Regions from separate parts of the Gordonia sp. 852002-50395_SCH5434458 genome, predicted to be linked through region 1. Evidence: predicted binding sites of a transcription regulator. Region 1 holds the regulator's gene; each other region holds the start of a gene.
The links. The regulator LexA, encoded in region 1, represses DNA repair genes until DNA is damaged. The targets are predictions, from matches to a motif close to CGAACANNTGTTCG.
Positions count from the first base shown of each region.

Region 2: a site for LexA is predicted at 2,531-2,544, ahead of A5785_RS10320 (HNH endonuclease signature motif containing protein). Genes of this name have one in related genera too.
Region 3: a site for LexA is predicted at 4,234-4,247, ahead of A5785_RS15950 (DUF222 domain-containing protein). Genes of this name have one in related genera too.

Region 1 is NZ_LZTC01000053.1:3,893-10,259, reverse strand. Features, by position in the region: gene A5785_RS12680 (DeoR/GlpR family DNA-binding transcription regulator) at 1-497, opposite strand, end outside; gene ptsP (phosphoenolpyruvate--protein phosphotransferase) at 786-2,501, shown strand; gene lexA (transcriptional repressor LexA) at 2,547-3,287, opposite strand; gene A5785_RS23720 (LysM peptidoglycan-binding domain-containing protein) at 3,512-4,138, shown strand; gene nrdR (transcriptional regulator NrdR) at 4,283-4,831, shown strand; gene hrpA (ATP-dependent RNA helicase HrpA) at 4,805-6,367, opposite strand, start outside.
Region 2 is NZ_LZTC01000041.1:115,398-121,764, forward strand. Features, by position in the region: gene A5785_RS10305 (alpha/beta fold hydrolase) at 1-624, shown strand, start outside; gene A5785_RS10310 (FABP family protein) at 896-1,561, shown strand; gene A5785_RS10315 (hypothetical protein) at 1,621-2,067, opposite strand; gene A5785_RS10320 (HNH endonuclease signature motif containing protein) at 2,549-4,174, shown strand; gene cydC (thiol reductant ABC exporter subunit CydC) at 4,201-5,982, opposite strand; gene cydD (thiol reductant ABC exporter subunit CydD) at 5,975-6,367, opposite strand, start outside.
Region 3 is NZ_LZTC01000072.1:7,979-14,345, reverse strand. Features, by position in the region: gene A5785_RS15980 (D-arabinono-1,4-lactone oxidase) at 1-880, shown strand, start outside; gene A5785_RS15975 (M20/M25/M40 family metallo-hydrolase) at 924-2,282, opposite strand; tRNA gene A5785_RS15970 (tRNA-Leu) at 2,381-2,466, shown strand; gene A5785_RS15960 (SRPBCC family protein) at 2,990-3,541, opposite strand; partial or broken gene A5785_RS23975 (ArsR/SmtB family transcription factor) at 3,801-3,941, opposite strand; gene A5785_RS15950 (DUF222 domain-containing protein) at 4,276-5,808, shown strand; gene A5785_RS15945 (hypothetical protein) at 5,805-6,367, shown strand, end outside.

The DNA.
Region 1 (6,367 bases):
TTTCCGAGTGCTGCGACGGTCTCGGCGCCGACCGCAGCCTGCGTGAGCCCACGGACCCGACCGCCGACCATGAGCAGGGTGGCCCGTTCGTGTGCGGTGAGGGCCTGCCCGAGCTGGAGGCTCGTCGAGATCACCGTGAGCCTGCGATCGGCGGGCAGCAGCTTGGCGGCCTGGTAGGTAGTGGTTCCGGCATCGAAGATGACCGATCCACCGTCCGAGGGCAGAAACCGAATCGCAGCGCGGGCGATCGCTGCCTTCTCTGCGGTGTGGGAGGACTCGCGTTGGGCGAGTCCCAGCTCGTTGACTACCTCGACCGTCCCGGCCTTGACTGCTCCGCCGTGGACGCGCTGCACGCTACCGCTGCGCTCGAGCACTGCGAGGTCGCGGCGCACGGTTTCACTCGTCACGTCGAACCTGTCGGCGAGAGCTGTCACGGATGCGCGACCGTGCGCGCGCACCTGATCGGCTATTGCTCGCTGTCGCTCTTCGGCGTACACCTGTCGACTCCGATCTGTGGTGTGTGGCTCACCTTCCGGCGAACCATCTGTGGGGTCTGTGTTCTGTGGATCTGGCTTCTGCGGATCTGTGTTCTGTCGGATCTGTGTTCTGTGGATCACCGCGTGATTGGTTCTGTGTGGGATTCGATGTTGATATATCTGTGTTTACGCCCGTGTGTGTTGACAAGTCAAGCGTTTCGAGTAACTTTGATCACAGAAATTCACGACGCCGGGTATTCCTCACAGATCACCGCACCCGGCCGATCGACCCGGAAGGCAGCAGACGCAATGGAGAATCACCTGGTAACGGAGAATCGGGTCACCATGAACGGTCAGGGAGAGTTGACGGGAACACCCGTCGTCGCGGGGTTTGCCTACGGGCCGGTGTTGTGGCCGGGTGGGCGCGTCGAGTACGACGAGACGTCACTCGGCACTGATCGCGTCCTCGCCGAGGGCGAGCGGGACACGGAGTCGGAACGTCTCGTCGCCGCCGCGGCAGTCGTCGCGGGCAGACTGCGTGATCGCGCATCACACGCGTCGGGAGCTGCGGCCGAGGTTCTTGCCGCGACCGCCGGGTTGGCCGAGGATCGGGGATGGATCGGTGCGGCAAAGTCCCGTGTCGCGAAGGGGGCGTCGGCACCTGCTGCCGCAGTCGCGGCCACGGCGCAGTTCTCCGAGATGTTCGCCAAACTCGGCGGGTTGATGGCAGAGCGGATCACCGACCTCAACGACGTGCGTGACCGGGTGGTCGCCGAGTTGCTCGGCCGGCCGGAGCCGGGAATTCCGACGCCGAGCCAACCGTCGATCCTCTTCGCGGACGACCTCGCTCCCGCGGATACCGCGGGGCTCGATCCCGCTGTGATCGTCGGGCTGGCCACGCGTCTCGGCGGACCGACCAGTCATACCGCCATCATCGCGCGTCAATTGGGCATCCCGTGCGTGGTCGCCGTGGCTCGATTGAGTGAGATCACCAGCGGCACAATGGTTTTGCTCGACGGCGGTGCGGGGTCGATCACCGTCGAACCGGAGGAGTCCGAGGCGCGCGAACTCGTCGAGCGCAGTGTTGCGGAGGCAGCGCTTGTTGCTGCGTGGCGTGGCCCTGGCCGGACTGCTGACGGCACCGACGTCGCCATCCTGGCGAATGTCGCCGATGGTGTGTCGGCGCGTCGCGCGGCCGATGCGCCGGTCGAGGGGATCGGGCTGTTCCGCACCGAGTTGGCATTTCTCGACCGGGCAGAGGAACCCGATGTCGACGAGCAGACACGTCTGTACCGCGACGTGTTCGAGGCGTTCGCGGGCCAAAAAGTCGTCATCAGAACGCTCGACGCCGGCTCGGACAAGCCGCTGGCCTTCATCGAGCACCCGGACGAGGCGAACCCCGCACTCGGCGTGCGCGGTAACAGAATCGGCGATGACCACCCCGAAATCGTGCGAACTCAACTCGACGCGATCGCGCGCGCGGCAGAAGCATCCGGCACGACGCCGTGGGTCATGGCACCGATGATCGCCACGGCCGCAGAGGCTGCACAGTTCGCCGATCTCGTCCGTCAGCGTGGTCTGACGGCCGGCGTGATGATCGAGATCCCTGCAGCGGCAATTCTGGCGCCGGCGATCCTGGCCGAGGTCGACTTCGTGTCGATCGGAACCAACGACCTCACGCAGTACACGATGGCCGCCGACCGGATGTCGGCAGAACTTGCCGAACTGACCGACCCGTGGCAACCCGCGGTGCTCGCACTCATCTCGCAGGTCGCGACCGCCGGCGCCCAGCAGGGCAAACCCGTCGGCGTCTGTGGTGAGGCCGCGGCCGACCCGTCGCTCGCGTGTGTGCTCGTCGGACTGGGAGTCACCTCGCTGTCGGCGGCTCCGGCGGCGACAGCAGCAGTCGGGGCGAAGCTGTCGACGGTGACCATGGAGCAGTGCCGAGCCGCGGCCGCTGCCGCGCTTGCCACCTCGAGTCCGGCACTCGCCCGACGTGCCGCAGCCGAAAAACTCGACCACTGATACAGACCCCGCTGGTCAATGACCTGCGGGGCCCGGTTCAGCGCATCACACCCGGCGCATGACCGTCACGACCTTGCCGAGGATGGCGGCGTCGTCGCCGGGGATCGGATCGAAGAGCGGGTTGTGCGGCATCAGCCAGACGTGGCCGTCTTTGCGTTTGAAGGTCTTCACCGTCGCCTCGCCGTCGATCATCGCTGCGACGATGTCGCCGTTGTCGGCGACATTCTGCTGACGTACGACAACCCAGTCGCCGTCGCAGATCGCGGCGTCGATCATCGATTCGCCGACGACGCGCAGCAGGAACAACGAGCCCTCACCGACGAGCTCACGCGGGAGCGGGAAGACGTCTTCGACCGCCTCCTCCGCGAGAATCGGACCGCCCGCCGCGATACGGCCGAGTACCGGAACGAACGTGGGGGTCGGGAGATCTCCGTTGATGGCATCGGAGTGATGTGCATCGGGAGCCTCGGAGACGTTGACCGCTCGCGGACGGTTGGCGTCGCGCTTCAGCAGGCCCTTGCGCTCGAGAGTGCGCAACTGGTGTGCCACTGATGAGGTGGACGTGAGGCCGACGGCGTCGCCGATCTCTCGGATGCTCGGCGGATATCCACGCTCGCGTACCGACTTTCGGATCACATCGAGGACGCCACGCTGGCGATCGGTGAGTGTTGCCTCGGCGACGGCCGGATGGATCGGTGTCTCCTCGCCGCCTCCGCTCTTCTTGCCTTCGACGCTGCGACCGTTGCCCTTGGGCGACGTCGGGCTGCGTCGTGACTTCTCTGTCATCGGTTCCGTCCTTCCTGATGTTGATGCGGCTGCTGTTGTGAACCGGCTGCTGTTGTGGAGCAGGTGGTGGGGTGCGTCTTTCATCCATCGTCTGGCGCCGACAGTAGCGGAGGCCACTGACAACATCAAACATTTGTTCGACGTGTCGCAGGACTTTGTCGGACCCCTCTGGTAGAACTCGAACATCAGTGCATCGAACGCTTGATCGACCATTGGAGGTAGCGATGACCAGCTTGATGACCAACCCGGTGACCCGCACGATTCCCAGCCCGTCGAGTGCATCCGCGGCAACACCGCCGACCACCCGATCTGCAACGCCCCGACCTGCGTCGACGACGCGTTCTCGAGTTCACCGCGCCACGGTGGTCAGTGGACGCGCATCGTCGAATGCCGTGCGTAGCGAAGAGCTGCGTGTGGCGGGACATGTTCGAACAAGTGAGGTCCGACGGGCCGGCGCGGACGTCTCGCCGCAGCGCCGACGTCGGATTGCGTTCGATCACGGCACCTCTACACGTCCGGCAGGCACGCGATGCGCCGGTGGCGTCGGCGAGATGGTGGCTGCCCGTCGCCGGCGCGCAGCGGTCTTGGCGGTGCTCGCCGGAGTCGGGTTGGCGCTGACCGTGTGGGTCGTCGGGACCGTCGGTGCCGACTACCAGCGGGCGAGCATGCCGTCGTCGACCTCCACGCAGGTGGTCCACGTGCGTTCCGGTGAATCGCTGAGCTCGATCGCGGCGCGGGTCGCGCCCGATATGCCGCGTCAGACCGTCATCGACGAGATCATTGACCTCAACGATCTGCCGTCGAGCGGGCTGCGCGTTGGCCAACCGCTGGTCACACCCGCGTACCGCTGAGCGCTGGCGGTATTCTCGATGTCACAGGGTCCAGTCGGAAACCGACACGGTCACCGCTGCGGTCTCGCTTCCGCCGGTCGTCAGACGATCGGACCAAGCCAGATCGACGGAGCCGCTGCGTCCCGAGATTCGCACGAGGACTACATGCGCTGCCCGTTTTGCAAGAACGAAGACACCAAGGTCGTCGATTCGCGTGTCGCCGATGAGGGGCAGGCGATCCGCCGACGTCGCGCGTGCAGCGAATGTGGGCGACGTTTCTCCACGGTTGAGAGTGCTGTTCTGGCAGTCGTGAAGCGCAACGGAGTGACCGAGCCGTTCAGCAGAGAAAAGGTGATGCGCGGGGTGCGCCGCGCGTGCCAGGGACGTCACGTGAACGAAGACGATCTCGCACAGTTGGCTCAGCAGGTCGAAGACGCGGTGAGATCGTCGGGTTCCGCTGAGATCCCCAGCAACGAGGTCGGTCTGGCCATTCTCGGCCCGCTGCGCGACCTCGACGAGGTGGCATATCTACGTTTCGCCTCGGTCTATCGCTCATTCGATTCGCTCGAAGACTTCCAGCGTGAGATCGACGACCTCCAGGGCAACCTCACCGGTTCCCACGAAGGCGCAGACGACCTCGACACCCCGCCCACAGCCGACTCAGCGACCAGTCCAGCGCGTCCGGTCTCAACCGAGTCGGTCAAGAGCTCGTAGCGCCCGCTTCTCCGAAATGGGATAGGCGGTCCCGAGCTTCTGGGCGAAGAGGCTGACCCGAAGTTCCTCGACAATCCACTGCGCTTCCTCGCTGACGGCGTCTCGGCGCGATTCGGGAAGCTGAGTCAGGCGCTGGTTCCAGCGCTCGGTGACCCTGTCGATGGCGGCCATTCCATCGCGGTCGCGAGTGGCTGCGGCAGGGAGTTGCTCGAGACGCTGCCGTGCGGCGGTCAGGTATCGCGGAACGTGCTGCAGGTGTTCGCGTGCCGTGGCCAGGACGAATCCGTCGAAGACCAGATTGCTGAACTGTTCGGCGACGTCGTCGCATGCTGTTTGACCTGAATGGCGGTCGATCTCGGCACGTAGGGGAGCCACCTCGCGCAAGACCTCGACGGCGAGTGCGAAGTACTCCGGCGCCGCCGCTGAGATGCGCGGTCGCAGTGTCGAGACGAGCTCGTCGAAGGCCGACGGCGTGCGGATCGAGCCCAGATCGACTGTTGCGGGAGCGATGTCGCGAATCGCCCTGCGGGTGCAGTCGGAATACAGCGCGTCGGGCGATGCGTAGGGACTCTGACTCAGTGCCAGTCGATCGGCCGGGTCGAGCCCGGCGCTGATCTTGCGTGAGAGTGGCGCGATCGCGTGGTCGAGCAGTTCGATGACGGCACCGTGCAGTTGCGTACGGCGTTGTGCGTCCGACGTCGCGAGCGTCCGTGCCACCCCACGGTTGCGCTCTCCGTCGACAACCTCGAGTGACGGATAGCGTGTGATCTGTTGTCCGGCAACGGTATCGACGCTCGACTCGGCAAGTGTTCCGATTCCGTCGGCCGTCCACGTCGTGTACACCCGACGCGGCGTCGGCGCGGGCGCGTCGCCCTCGACGCGTCGACGGAGGTCGGCGAGGGACTTGCCGGTGGCGACCGACTCCTCTCGCTCGTCGATCACGACGAAGTTCATCCGAAGGTAGGCGGGGAGTCGCTCGGGAGCGAAGTCGTCGGCCGCAATCGTCTGCCCGGTGATCGTCGCCAGTTCACGCGCGAGGCCGGTGGTGAGTGGCTCTCGGCGTGGGGTGAGGCGAGACAGCGCGAGATCGGCGAATCGCCCGGCAGGGGCCATCGTTTTGCGGATGGTCTTGGGAAGTGTCTTGATCAACTCGGTGGCGAGTTCGCTGCGCATTCCCGGGACCAGCCAGTCAAAACCAGCAGGGCGCACGTGCCGCAGCAGTGGACGCGGAATGAGTACGGACACACCGTCATCGGGCGCGCCGGGCTCGAACCGGTAGCGCAGACGGTAGCGGGTATCGCCCTGTTGCCACTCGCCGGGATAGTCGGCATCGGCGACGTGGACGTCGGCGGCGACGTCTTCCGGGGTGAGGTCGAGCAGCGCCTGGTCGGCTCGGCGCGCCTTCTTCCACCACGTGTCGAAGTGGCGTGCCGAGGTGACCTCGGCGCCGATGCGATGGTCGTAAAAGTCGAACAGTTGGTCTTCGGTGATCACCACGTCGCGGCGTCGGGCACGGTGTTCGACTTCGGCGGCGTC
Region 2 (6,367 bases), on a different contig from region 1:
ACGACCGACTTGGCCGCGCAAGCCGTACGACTGGGCTCGCTCATCGAGTTGTGGGGATTGCAGCGGCCACATGTCATTGCGCACGACATCGGAGGCGCCGTCGCACTCCGCGCACATCTGCTCAACGGCGTCGAGTACGCAGACGTGTTCCTCTGGGACGTCGTCACCCTGGACCCGTGGGGGTCGCCCTTCTTCCGGCTGGTTGCCGAGAACGCACATGTCTTCGAGCAGCTCCCAGCACATCTACATGCGGCACTGGTCAAGGAATACATTGCCGCAGCAGCCTTTCGGCCGTTACCCGACGAAGACGTCGAGGCGCTCGCCTCCCAGTGGCTCGGCCCCGTCGGACAGGCGGCGTTCTACCGGCAGATCACAGCACTCAGCGCAGCGGACACCCGCCCAGTGGCAAATCGACTGGAAGCCACACGCAGCCCGGTTCGTATCGGCTGGGGTCGGGATGATCCGTGGATACCGCTCGGGCAGGCCTATGAACTCCAGTCCAGATTCCCAGATCACCCGGGGGTCGTCGTGCTCGACGACGTCGGACACCTCACGCCCGTCGAAGACCCTTCTGCGGTGACGGCGGCCGTTCGCGCATGGCTTGCGCGGCAACCGGCCCCATAGCGCCGTCGCCGCGTGGGCCATGGTCGGAGCCGACCCACCATCAACACCGTCTGCGGCCCAGGGCGGACGCGGCACGGCACAGTGATCCGACTCGACGGCGCGGGCGCCAAGCGACACAGCCGAGTGTGGTCGACCTCAGTGAACTACCGCCCGCGCATCGGAGTTAGAATCTAACCGTGGTCATCTTCTTCGAAATCTTGCTGGTCCTCGCGGCCGTCCTGATCACCTGGTTTGCGCTGTACGTGCTCTACCGACTGGTCACAGACGAATCGTGACCTCCCCGGAGGACGCACAGCCCGACGACGCCGTCGCCGCCCGTAGATCAGGCGACGAGGCGATCAGCCAGGCCGATTCGCGCGCTGCCGAGTCAGGCAGCCGCGAACGCAACGTACCCGCGTGGGACGATCTGCCGCTGAAGGCCGATACCGCCAACCTGCGGCTCGGTGCGGACCTCCACCAGGGACTTCTCGCGCTACTACCGCTCGTGGGAGTGTGGCGTGGCGAGGGCGAGGGACACGATCCCGTCACCCACACCGACTACCACTTCGCACAGCAGATCGTCGTCAGTCATGACGGGCAGAACTTCCTGAACTGGGAGTCGCGCTCCTGGGTCATCGACGAGGACGCCAACTTCCTGCGTCCCGACCAGCGTGAGACCGGCTATTGGCGGATCACCGAGGACGACTCCATCGAACTTCTCCTCGCCCATGCCGTGGGATGGGTCGAGCTGTTCTACGGCCGGCCGCTGAATCAGACGTCGTGGAATCTCACCACCGACGCCGTCGTGCGCTCGGAGACCAGCGCCCCCGCCGGCAACGCCAAGCGCCTCTACGGCATCGTTCCCGACGGCGACCTCGCCTACGTCGAAGAGCGCGTCGACTCCGACGGCGACCTCACGCCGCGCCTGTCCGCGAAGCTGCGTCGTTTCGTCGGATAGTCAGCGCACCCCGCGAGCTGTGCCGCGGCTGCCAGCTGATCGTCGAATTGGCTGCCTGATCACCCACGCAGTTGCGGCGGCGGGCCGTCGAAGAAGAACTGGAGCGCGAGCGGGCCGTCGTCGATGATCTCTCCCACCAGCACCGGGCGCCCGCCTCGACGCTCACCCTGCAGGATGTGGAACTCGGTGTCGGGCAGGATGCGCGACGTGCCGCGCGGCAAATAGGTGAATAGCGCATCGGCGGTCCCGCAGACGCCGGGGGCGGAGAGGATCGCCAGGTCGGCGAGGCCGTCATTGTGCAAGACAAGGTGGCCAGATGCGGCACCTGCGATACCGAGTCGGCTGTAGCCGAGGTTCTCCACCGTCCCGATGATCCAATTGGTCGGCCCGTCGTTGGTCCACTCCGGATCCTCGGTGGTGAGATAGCGGCTGCGCACCGCGGCAGTGCGATTCGACGACTCGTGCATGCGCGCGTGGAGAGATCTGACCGCGCTGGTTGTTCTCATCATCGGCCTCCTGGCTGTCACGAATCACGGGTAACGGGTGTGCTACTGACACGAAGTTCACTCCCCGGACTCGGCGGCCGCATGCGTAATGCACTACTCGTTGTCGGAATTGCCCGACAGGCCGAGGCTGCCGCACTACCTCAGGCCGCGAAAGAACCCAGACACGGAACAGCCCGAGACATGGAACGACCCCCGCATCACCCGTCATGCACGGGCACATCGGCCGGACGGCCGGATGCGGGGGTCGGGTGACCATCTGGTATTCGCCAACGGGCGAAACTGCTTAAGTCACAGGCGGTCCGCCGTTAGCGGATGGCCACCTCACGTGTCCGTATGTCATACAACTTCAGACCACCTCCTTTCTCGTGTACGACCGAAAGTACGCCCGCAACAACATGCCCGCAACGCATTTTTCGCTGCGTATGCCGAGGTCGGATCTGCGTTCAGAATTCTTGTCAGACCTCGAATGTATGTTTGGTTCATGTCCTTGGAAACCACTCTCGACGCCGGCGCGGGCGCGCCCGGCGCGTCGTCGGATCCCGAGCGCTTTGGCGCGCCGACGATGCCGCCGATCGTCGAGCAGATGTGCGAGGACGAAGAACTGTCGAAGACCGACCTGGTCGAGATCATCGCGCATTGCGCGTCCGTTCGCGCCAGCGCCGATTATCGAATGCTGCAGGCTATCAGCCTGATTCACGAAGAGCACGAGGAAGACTACGGCTCAGAGATCGGCGAAGCGCACCCCGGCCCCGCTGATTCCCCGGAGGATCTGCACGCGCTGGCGACGCTGGCCAGATCCGGCGGTAATCCGCGCGCCCGGTTCGGCCCGGACGGACTCGAGCGCACCATCGCCGACGTCGGCGCGGTCCTCTCGGTCTCGCCCGCCAAGGCGCGTGAGCTGATTACCGCGGGGCATGCCGTCCGCTATCGCCTACCGCTCACCGGCTCGGTACTGGCGTGCGGACGTCTCGACTTGTCCCAATTCCTCATCGTCCTTTCGCGCACCGCCCTTTGCGGACCCGACACCATCGCCGACGTCGACGCCCGAATCGCCTCGGCACTGCTGGCGCGCAACAAAATGTCGACGACTCGCCTCAAGGCACTCGTCGACAGCGTCGTCGCACAACTCGACCCTCCCGCGGTCAAACGGCAGCGCGAGCTCGTCGAACACGACCGCGACGTGCAGGTACGGCCCGACCGGCACCAGCCGGGACAGTCCCGTATCAGCGGGACGCTTCCCATCGAGTCCGGTGTCATGATCGACGCTCGGCTCAACGCGATGGCCCGTGCTGTTCACGACGCCGACCCGCGCACTCACGCACAACGTCGAGCCGACGCCCTGACCGCCTTCGCGCACGGCGAGAGCCACCTCACGTGTAGGTGCGAGGCCTGCGCGCTGTCTGACGACCTCTCGGAGGCGGTAAGCGAACCAACCGACGACCTGCCCGACCAAGCCGCCGCACCGGCACAGATGATTCCGCCGTCGCCGAGGGCGATCATCCACGTCGTCGTCAACGAGTCGACCATCAATGGCGACGACGACAAGCCGGGATTCATCGACGGACATGGCGTCGTCGATGCGGAGACGATTCGAAAACTACTCACGGATGCCGGGATCGACTTCCTCGACCCCGCGACGATCAACGAGCGTGCCGCCTCATCGGCACTGCGGTACACGCCGAGCAAGAAGCTCGACGCGCTGATCCGCTCGGGTGAGCTGTGCTGCACATTCCCCGGGTGCAGCAACCCGGTGTGGCGCGCCGACGTCGACCACGGCGAGGCTTTCAACCGCAGCAATCCGCAGGCTGGAGGCGCCACCGTAGCGGCAAACCTCAAGCCGCTGTGCAGGTTTCACCACAGGATCAAGACCTTCGGCAACTGGCGCGACCTGCAGACCGTGATGGGGACAACTCTGTTCGTCTCCCCCACCGGGCACACCTTCGTCGGCAATGCGTTCACCGGCTTCAACCTCTTCCGAGGCCTGCGCAGGCTGAAACCACCCGATCACCCGGCCAATCGACGAATCAACGCCGCACACGACGCCAAACGTCGTCGACTCGAACGTGCCGAAAAGCGCTGGAACGACGAGAACCCGCCGCCCTACTGAGCAATCGCCTACCGAGAATTGCCAACCTACTGGGAGCCGACCGGTTCCCATTCGATCCGCACGAAGTCAGCAGACTCCGCGCGCGGCGGCTGATGCGTCACGACCACCACAGTGCGATCGGGTCCGAACATGCCCCCCACCGGCGTCAGCAGTCGGGCGAGCAACTGCTCGGCGTCTGCGGCGTCGAGGTGTTCGGTCGGCTCGTCGAGCAGCACCACCGGTGCCCGGTGCAGCAGTGCGCGGGCAAGCAATAGTCGACGACGCTGCCCACCGCTGATCGCCTCCGCCCCACCGGTCAGTACCGTGTCGAGGCCATCGGGTAGACCGGCCACCCACTCACCGAGTCCGACGGCGCCCAGCGCCGCGCGCATCTCGTCGTCGGTCACGTCGCCGCGCGCCACGCGCAGGTTCTCACCGAGCGTCGTCGAGAAGATGTGAGCCTCCTCGGCGAAATAGCATGCGGCCGAGCGCAATGCGACAGGAGTACCGTCCTGATCGGTGGCACTCACCGAACCGGCACGCGGCTCGAGCAGACCGGCGATGGTCAGCAGGAGCGTCGACTTCCCGATGCCGCTCGGCCCGACAACGGCAAGTCGCGATCCCGGCGGCAGCACCTGGGAGATGCCCTGTTCAGGGCCGAGCGTCGGCGGTGTGGCGTCGGACGTGGCGGGCCACCCCCACCTCAGCTGATCGAGCTGCATCGTCACCGGCCCAACGTGTACCGGCACGTCGATGTCGTCGGCAGCGTCCCCCGTAACGTCCACGTGAGCACGGTCGACGTCGGCACCTTCAGCGCGGGCACCGTCGACCAGCGCCATCACACGCGCCGCGCTCTGGCGGCTGCGCTCCAGTTGGATGCCCGCCTCGGTCAGCGGTGCCGTCGATTCGAATGCGGAGAGCGGCAACAGAATCAGCACGCCGAGGATCATCGGGGTCAGTCCGTGGCCGCTCGCGACGTCGGCGAGGGAACCGGACGTCGACGACGCCAGGTGGATACCGATCAGGCAGCCAGCCAGCAGCGACACCCCCAGCGCAAGCGGTGTGGCCGCTGCTGCGAGTGATTGCACCCGGACACCACGATCGGCAGCAGCGATGGCATCCTCGTCCGCGGCACGGGCGTCGGCCAACACCGCGTCACGACGCCGCCCGACGATGAGTTCCGGCGCATGCCAGAGTGCGGTGGACGCGGTGTCGGCAGCCCGTGTAGTTGCGGCGGCACTGTCGGCGATGGCCCGCGCCGACCCACGCGCTGCGAGCCACGGCGCCACGACTCCGCTGACGATGAGCGCCACCGCCAACACGACTGCGGCCCAACCGGATACGAACGCCATGATGATGATCGCCGCGAGCGACGTGGTGAATCCGACGCCGATCGGGATCAGCCCACGGATCAGGGCGTTACCCAATTCGTCGATGTCGTCGCCGGTCCGGGTGAGCAGATCACCACGCCGCAACGTGACCGAGTACGCGGGCGAGCCGGTGGCCAGCGCGAGGTAGAGACGTTCCCGCGCCGTCGCCATGCCGCCGAGCGCCAGATCGTGTGTCGCCAGCCGTTCCAGGTAGCGGAACAGACCACGCGAAATACCCAGTGCGCGTACCGCGGTGATCGCGACCGACAGAAACAACACAGGCGGCATCTGCCAGGCACGCGTGATCAGCCACGCAGACAGTGCGGCCAAGCCCAACGCCGACAGCGCACCGGCGACTCCGAGCAGAAGCGACCGCGCAACCGGCTTCCACTTCAGATCCAGGAAACCCAGCGCACGGACAAGCGGATCGCTGCGCCACCCGGTCCTGTTGTCAGCCAACGCCGATCACCTCCGGAAACTCGACGATGCTGTCGGCATAGGCACGAGCAACCGGACGATGCGCGACGACGACCACGGTGTCGCCCGCCCACGCGCGACGAGCGAGCGCACCGAGCACCGATGCCTCCGACGCCGCGTCGAGGTGTGCTGTCGGTTCGTCGAGCAACAGCAGCGGCGCCGGCGACGCCAAAGCACGTGTCAACGCCAGTCGTTGACGCTGGCCGGCCGACAGACCGACACCACCAGCCCCGAGTTCGGTGTCGAGCCCGTTCGGCAAGGAGTCCACGACGACGTCGAATCCTGTTGCCGCGGCAGCCGTCTCGAATGATTCGGGCGGCACCTGCCCGAACAGCGCGAGATTCTCGGCGACCGTGCCGGGCACGAT
Region 3 (6,367 bases), on a different contig from region 1:
TACCGGCGACGTCGTCACTCTCACGTCCGACGACGACGAATTGCGCGCTGTTGCTCTGGGATTGGGTGCACTTGGGGTCATTGTCGAGTTGACCATCGAATGCGTCGACGCGTTCAGTCTCCGGGCCCACGACGAGCCTCTAGACCTCGACGATGCGGTCGGAGGTTTTCTCGACCGGGTCGAGTCCTTCGACCATCACGAGTTCTACTGGTTCCCACACACTCGTCGCGCGTTGGCCAAAACCAATACAAGGCTTCCTGCGGATGCCACGCCAAGCGGACCGGGCGCGGTCCGCAGGTATATCGACGACGACCTGATCAGCAACAAGATCTACGGCGTGGTCTGCGAACTCGGACGACGGGCGCCCACAGTTGTTCCGACGCTGAATCGGGTTGCCAGTCATGCACTTTCGGAGCGCACGTACGTCGCGCCGTCGGCTGAGGTCTTTGCGTCGATCCGCGACGTTCGCTTCCGTGAGATGGAGTACGCGGTTGAATTGCCCGCCGTGGCAGAGGTACTCAACGAGATAGAGAAACTCATCGCGCGCAAGGGATACCGCATCAGTTTCCCAGTGGAGGTGCGCGCAGCCGCCGCCGACGATCTCATGCTCTCGACAGCCTCGGGACGTACTACCGGTTACATCGCAGTCCACCGTTACCACCGTGACGATCCCGCAGACATCTCGGCGTTCTTCGCCGACGTCGAGGAGATCATGGTTGCCCACCACGGCAGGCCACACTGGGGCAAGCTACACACTCGCGACGCGGAGTACTTCCGCGCTGTGTACCCGCAATTCGACGACTTCCTCGCGGTTCGGGACAAGTACGACCCCTCGCGTGTCTTCAGCAACGACTACCTGCGGCGAGTGCTCGGCGACTGATCGCGCTGACGCGTCGCAGCTGAACCGTAGGTCGGGGGACCGCTCAGCTGTGATGCAGGAAGTGCTCGAACACCTGCGTGCCGAACAGGACCGAGTCCACCGGGACACGTTCGTCGACACCATGGAACAGCGCGGCGAAGTCGAGTTCGGGCGGCAGGCGCAGCGGCGCAAAGCCGAAGCACCTGATTCCGAGCTTGGCGAACGCCTTGGCGTCGGTGCCGCCCGACATCATGTACGGGACGGTCCGACCGTCCTCGTCGTAGGCGAGGATCGCGTCGTTCATCGCATCGACGAGGTTGCCGTCGAATGTCGTCTCGTAGGAGTCGAGGTGGGTGATCCATTCGCGTCGGACGTTGGGGCCGATCAACTCGTCGATCTCGGCCTCAAATGCCTTCTGGCGTCCGGGAAGAACGCGGCAGTCGACGACGGCCTCAGCCTTCTGCGGGATGACGTTGGCCTTGTAACCGGCCTTGAGCATGGTCGGGTTGGCGGTGTCGCGCAGCGTGGCACCGAGGATCCGGGCGAGGCTGCCCAGCTTGAACAAGGCGGTCTCGAGGTCAGGAGTGTCGGGACCGAGATCCCAACCGGTCTCCTCGGACACCGCCTGCAGGAACTCGGCCACCGAATCGCTGATCACGAGGGGGAATTCGTGATTTCCGATACGCGCGACCGCGGAGGCGATTTCCGTGACAGCGTTGTCGGAGTGCAGGAACGACCCGTGGCCCGCGGTCGCTTCGGCGGTCAGCCGCATCCACGACAGCCCCTTCTCGGCCGTCTCCACCAAGTAGAGACGACGCTGCGTGCCGTCCGGACGGTCGACGGTCAGTGAGTATCCACCAACCTCACCGACTGCCTCGGTGATGCCTTCGAACAGATCCGGCCGATGCTCCACCAGCCAGTGAGAACCCCACGTCCCCCCGGCCTCTTCGTCGGCAAGGAAAGCGAAGACAAGTTCACGCGGCGGCACGGTTCCGTCACGCTTGAACTGGCGGGCAAGTGCCAGTGCCATTCCCGCCATGTCCTTCATGTCGACGGCGCCGCGGCCCCAGATGTAGCCGTCGGACACCGAGCCCGAAAACGGGTGGACACTCCAATCGGCCGGTTCCGCGGGCACGACGTCGAGATGCGCGTGCACCAGGAGCGCACCACGGTCAGAATCAGGCGGACCGGCGAGCCGCGCGAACACGTTGCCGCGTCCCGGTCGTCCCGACTCGACGTACTGAGTGGTGTAGCCCACCTCTTCGAGCATCCCCGCCACCCACTTGGCGCAGTCCTCCTCGCCCTTGGTGGTCTCGGGCTCGCCTGTGTTGGAGGTGTCGAAGCGGATCAGTTTGCTCACGATATCGACCACTTCGTCGACGGCTTTGATGGTCCCGGCGGTGGTCTCAGGCTCCGAAGTCACCCCTCACTCCTACGGGATTTGGGATACGGGGGCAACCTCGGTTAGTGTTATCCGGCCCGGTGCGGAACGGAGAAATCCGCGAGACACCGAAGCATCGAGTCCGAGTGGCGGAATGGCAGACGCGCTAGCTTGAGGTGCTAGTGCCCTATTAACGGGCGTGGGGGTTCAAGTCCCCCCTCGGACACCGCGAGAATCCCGGAGAGCATTGCACTCCGGGATTTTTTCGTTGGGCGGCTGGGCGGCCCGATCGGAAACCTGTGGATCGTGTCGGGCCAATAGCGAGTTCTGATCCTCAAGTCATCCCCCGGCCGGACGGCGACAGCATCTTCACGGTCGGTCCAGTGCGCCACGGCTAGCAGCCTCCCCTATCAGCGCCGTCGTGCACTCCTGTGTGGCGCAGGCGCAACGGCCGCCGGAATCCGCGCAGGCGTTCCCACAGCCCCGTCGCCGGGGCCGCACTTAGAGGGCGCCAGCCCCGTGTGGGCCAGTCGGCTCATGAGTGGTGCGCGGGTGGCGGGCACGGTGCGGCGCAGCGTCTTGGGCCCGGGTGTCATCATCGAGCGGGGTGCCGAAGTTCTCGATTCGATCGTGTTCTCCGACGCCATTGTTCGCGCCAACTCTCGGGTCGGCATCGGCGAGAGACTCGCGCCCGCTTCCCGCCGCACCGCCGGTCATTACTCAACCGGCGGGCGTCGACACCGCCGACGTCAGTAGCCGGAGTCCGGTGACCGGTTCGCGCTCGCGTTCACCCGGTCCCGCACCGTGAGGTAGTACTCCCGTTGCGCCGGGTAGTAGTCATCGAAGTCGAGGTCGGCCGGGTCCGTTCCGGTCACTACCGCCGAGAGACGATCGAGGTAGTACTCCCACCCCGGGCCGGTGCTTTCGATGATCTCCGGGTCGTGGACGATCTGACTGAGCCTCAGCGTCGTGATGCCACTGTTCTCGTCCAGCTCAAGGATCAGATCCCACGTACCGGCATCGTCGGTCGTGTGCACCTGAAGGACATGTGGCGGCTCGCAGCGTCGAATGTCGTAGCGCACCGGGGTCATGTTCTCCTCCCCCTCGGCGTTCATCGTGAAGGCGACGTAACCCTCGTCGGGGTCGCCGTCGAAGAAACCGATCCAGCGGGCGAGCCGATCGGACTCGGTCACGGCGGCCCACACGTCGTCGACGGCGGCGCGGTAGATACGGGTGAATTCGACCACGTCGCCGTCTCGGCGGACGCGGTGCCGGCCGCTGGGTATGGGTGCATTCGTCATCCTGGCTCCTGTATCTGGTGGGATGTGACGTCGGGTTCGGCAGCGTGTCGGCTGGACCTGTCTGGGCTTGCGGCCCTGCGTCTTTCGCGTCGGGTTCGGACACCTCGGTGTTCAGGGCGTCGAGTGCCGACTCCGCGATCGGCACGCGGGAAGCGTCCGCGGCGTCCCCGGATCCGAGGTCGGACAACAACTTCCGCACCTCGAGCAGTGGTGTCGGGTCGAGTCGGTAGTGACGTTCCCGGCCCGTCGTGGCGGCCTCGACCAGGCCGGCCTCGGCGAGCACCCGTAAGTGTCGACTCACCGCGGGCCGCGAGATCAGGTGACGGGCGGCGAGCAACCGTTGGATGTCGACGACTCGTTGCGGGCCGTCGACCAGGATCCGCAGGATCCCGCGACGCACCGGGTCGGCGATTGCGACGAAGACGGACACTCATAAATGGTAACTGAGTAGTTACCAATTATCAGGGTGTCTTTGTGGAAGGGGCAGCGAGCGGCGACTGCCATGTTTTGGCAACTATCGCCACGGAGAATCTTGCCGCCGTCGCGTTCTCGGCGATCACGAGCATCCTTGACACCTCGAGTGTTCAACGCCGCAATGCTGGACCGAAAATGCGTGGTCGGGACTCGGCGAAACGCGTGTCCACAAGGTCGAAAAATTGTTCGAGAACGCTGTCGGTATTGTCGGGTAATATAGAACACATATTCGACACGACGTGGGGCGGGGGTGGCGGCACGTGAACAGCAACAGCAAGCGCAGCAACAGCGGAACCAGTGGCGCACCTTCGGCTTTAGTGTCGGCGGCCGTGGGGTCGGCCGATGCCGTGGTCGCCGAGAAACTGTCACGCCTGGCAGCGGTGTTGGATGAGTTGGCGACGGTCGATGTGTCGTTGGTGTCCGATGACGTGCTCGTGGAAGCCACCGTCGAAGCGGAACGGCTAGCACTGCGGACGTCCGGTGCGGTCACCGATCGGTTGATTGTGGAAGCGTCCGACCGGGATCTGCCCCACGGTTTGGGTTTCCGCGATATCCGCAACTTCATGGGACAACGCCTGCACATCGGTGATCCGGCAGCACGATACCGCGTGATCGCAGCGACCGGCTCCTTCACCACGATCTGCGGCGACCGCCTCCCACCCTCCTGTCCGACGTTGGCCGGCTACGTCGTGGAAGGGCGCGTCGCCGGCGCACACGTCCGCGCGGTGTTGGAGGTGTTGGAGGCCATCCCCGCCGACATTTCGGCGGAGACCAAAGCTGCCGCCGAAGCGCAGATAGCCGGCTACGCAGTCCAGTTCACGCCCGCCGAAATCACCAACCTCGGTTCACGGCTACTCGCCCATCTCGATCCGGACGGAACGCTAACCAACCCGAAAGACCGCAAACGTCGACGCCGGTTGTGGGTGAACCGGCAAAACGCACAACTCATGTCGCGGTTGACCGCCGATTTGGATCCGATCGCCCGCGCCCGGCTGGACACCGTGTTGGATGCGTGGGCCAAACCCGGCATGAACAACCCCGACGATCCCGACTCGCCGGTCGGGCCGATCACCACCGCCAATGCCGAACAGGTCGCGGCGGCAGCGCTGCGGGATCAACGCTCACCCGCCCAACGCAACCACGACGCCTTCTCCGCCCTCCTCGGGCAAGTACTCGAATCAGGGATGTTGGGTCACACGCATCGGGGGTTGCCGATCCAAGTGATCGTCACCACCAGCCTGCACGAGTTGGAAGCCCAGGCAGGGATCGCACAAACCACGTCCGGAACACTGCTCCCGATCCAGGATGTGATCGAGATGGCCGCCACCAGTGGGGCGAGTCAGTATGTGGCGGTGTTCGGTGACCACACCAGTGTGCCGTTGTATTTGGGTCGGTCGAAACGGATCGCGTCGTTGGGGCAACGGTTCGCGTCGTTCGCCTCATGTAGGTTCCGCGGATCGGTGTCACTTCGCGGATCTCCGACCTGCAGGTTCTCGCCGTCGTGTCAGTGCCTTATTCCCACGAACTTGTCAGAATCCTCAGCCCGGTCGCTATCCCGTAAGGAGATCGATGCCCAGTCATTGGCCCGTTTGCCCCTAATGGATCGATCAGCGGGGTGCACCGAGCGGACCAGATCCCGCGGGTTGTGGTCGTGTCCGCGGTGCATCCTCAGACGCTGCGGGGTGTCTACCGGACACGGACTGGCAGCCGATATCCGTGGCGGGCGCTGTGATCGACTCGCACCCACAGCCTGGAGTTTGGGGACACACCGGGCGGGTACGCGAAGGCGGTGACGGCGAACGAGCATCTGCAGGCGGGGCACTCCGGTGCCGCGGGTGAGCAGGTTTCGGTGCTGCTGATCGCGGATCCGGGCGAACCAGCGGCTCTTGCCGAACGCATCGCCGACTACCTGCCGGAACGCCTGCAAAGCCCTGACCGGCCCGAGCGCCGGTGGACGACCTGTGTGCGCCGCAAACCGTACCTGCCGGACGAGCAAGCCGATTTCACCGATGTCATCGACACGGTCGATCCGTCCTCCGAACAGGAAGACATCGTCGTGTATCTCACCGATCTGCCGCGCCGGGAGGACACCCTGCCGGTGGTGGCCGACGTCAGCGTCGACCACAGATTCGCACCCATCTCGGTCGCCGGTGTGGGCGGCGTCCGGATCGAGCGCCGCATCCGCACCGTCACCGAACTCGCGCTCGCCCGCGTTCTCGGTGAACCCGAACTCATGCCTCCCGGCGCGGCGCGACGGTACCCGTGTGTGCAGATCAAGGACGGCATCCGATACTTGGCGCCCTCGGGACTGCGGCGACTGCGACTGCTGTCGGGGATGGTGCGGGCCAACCG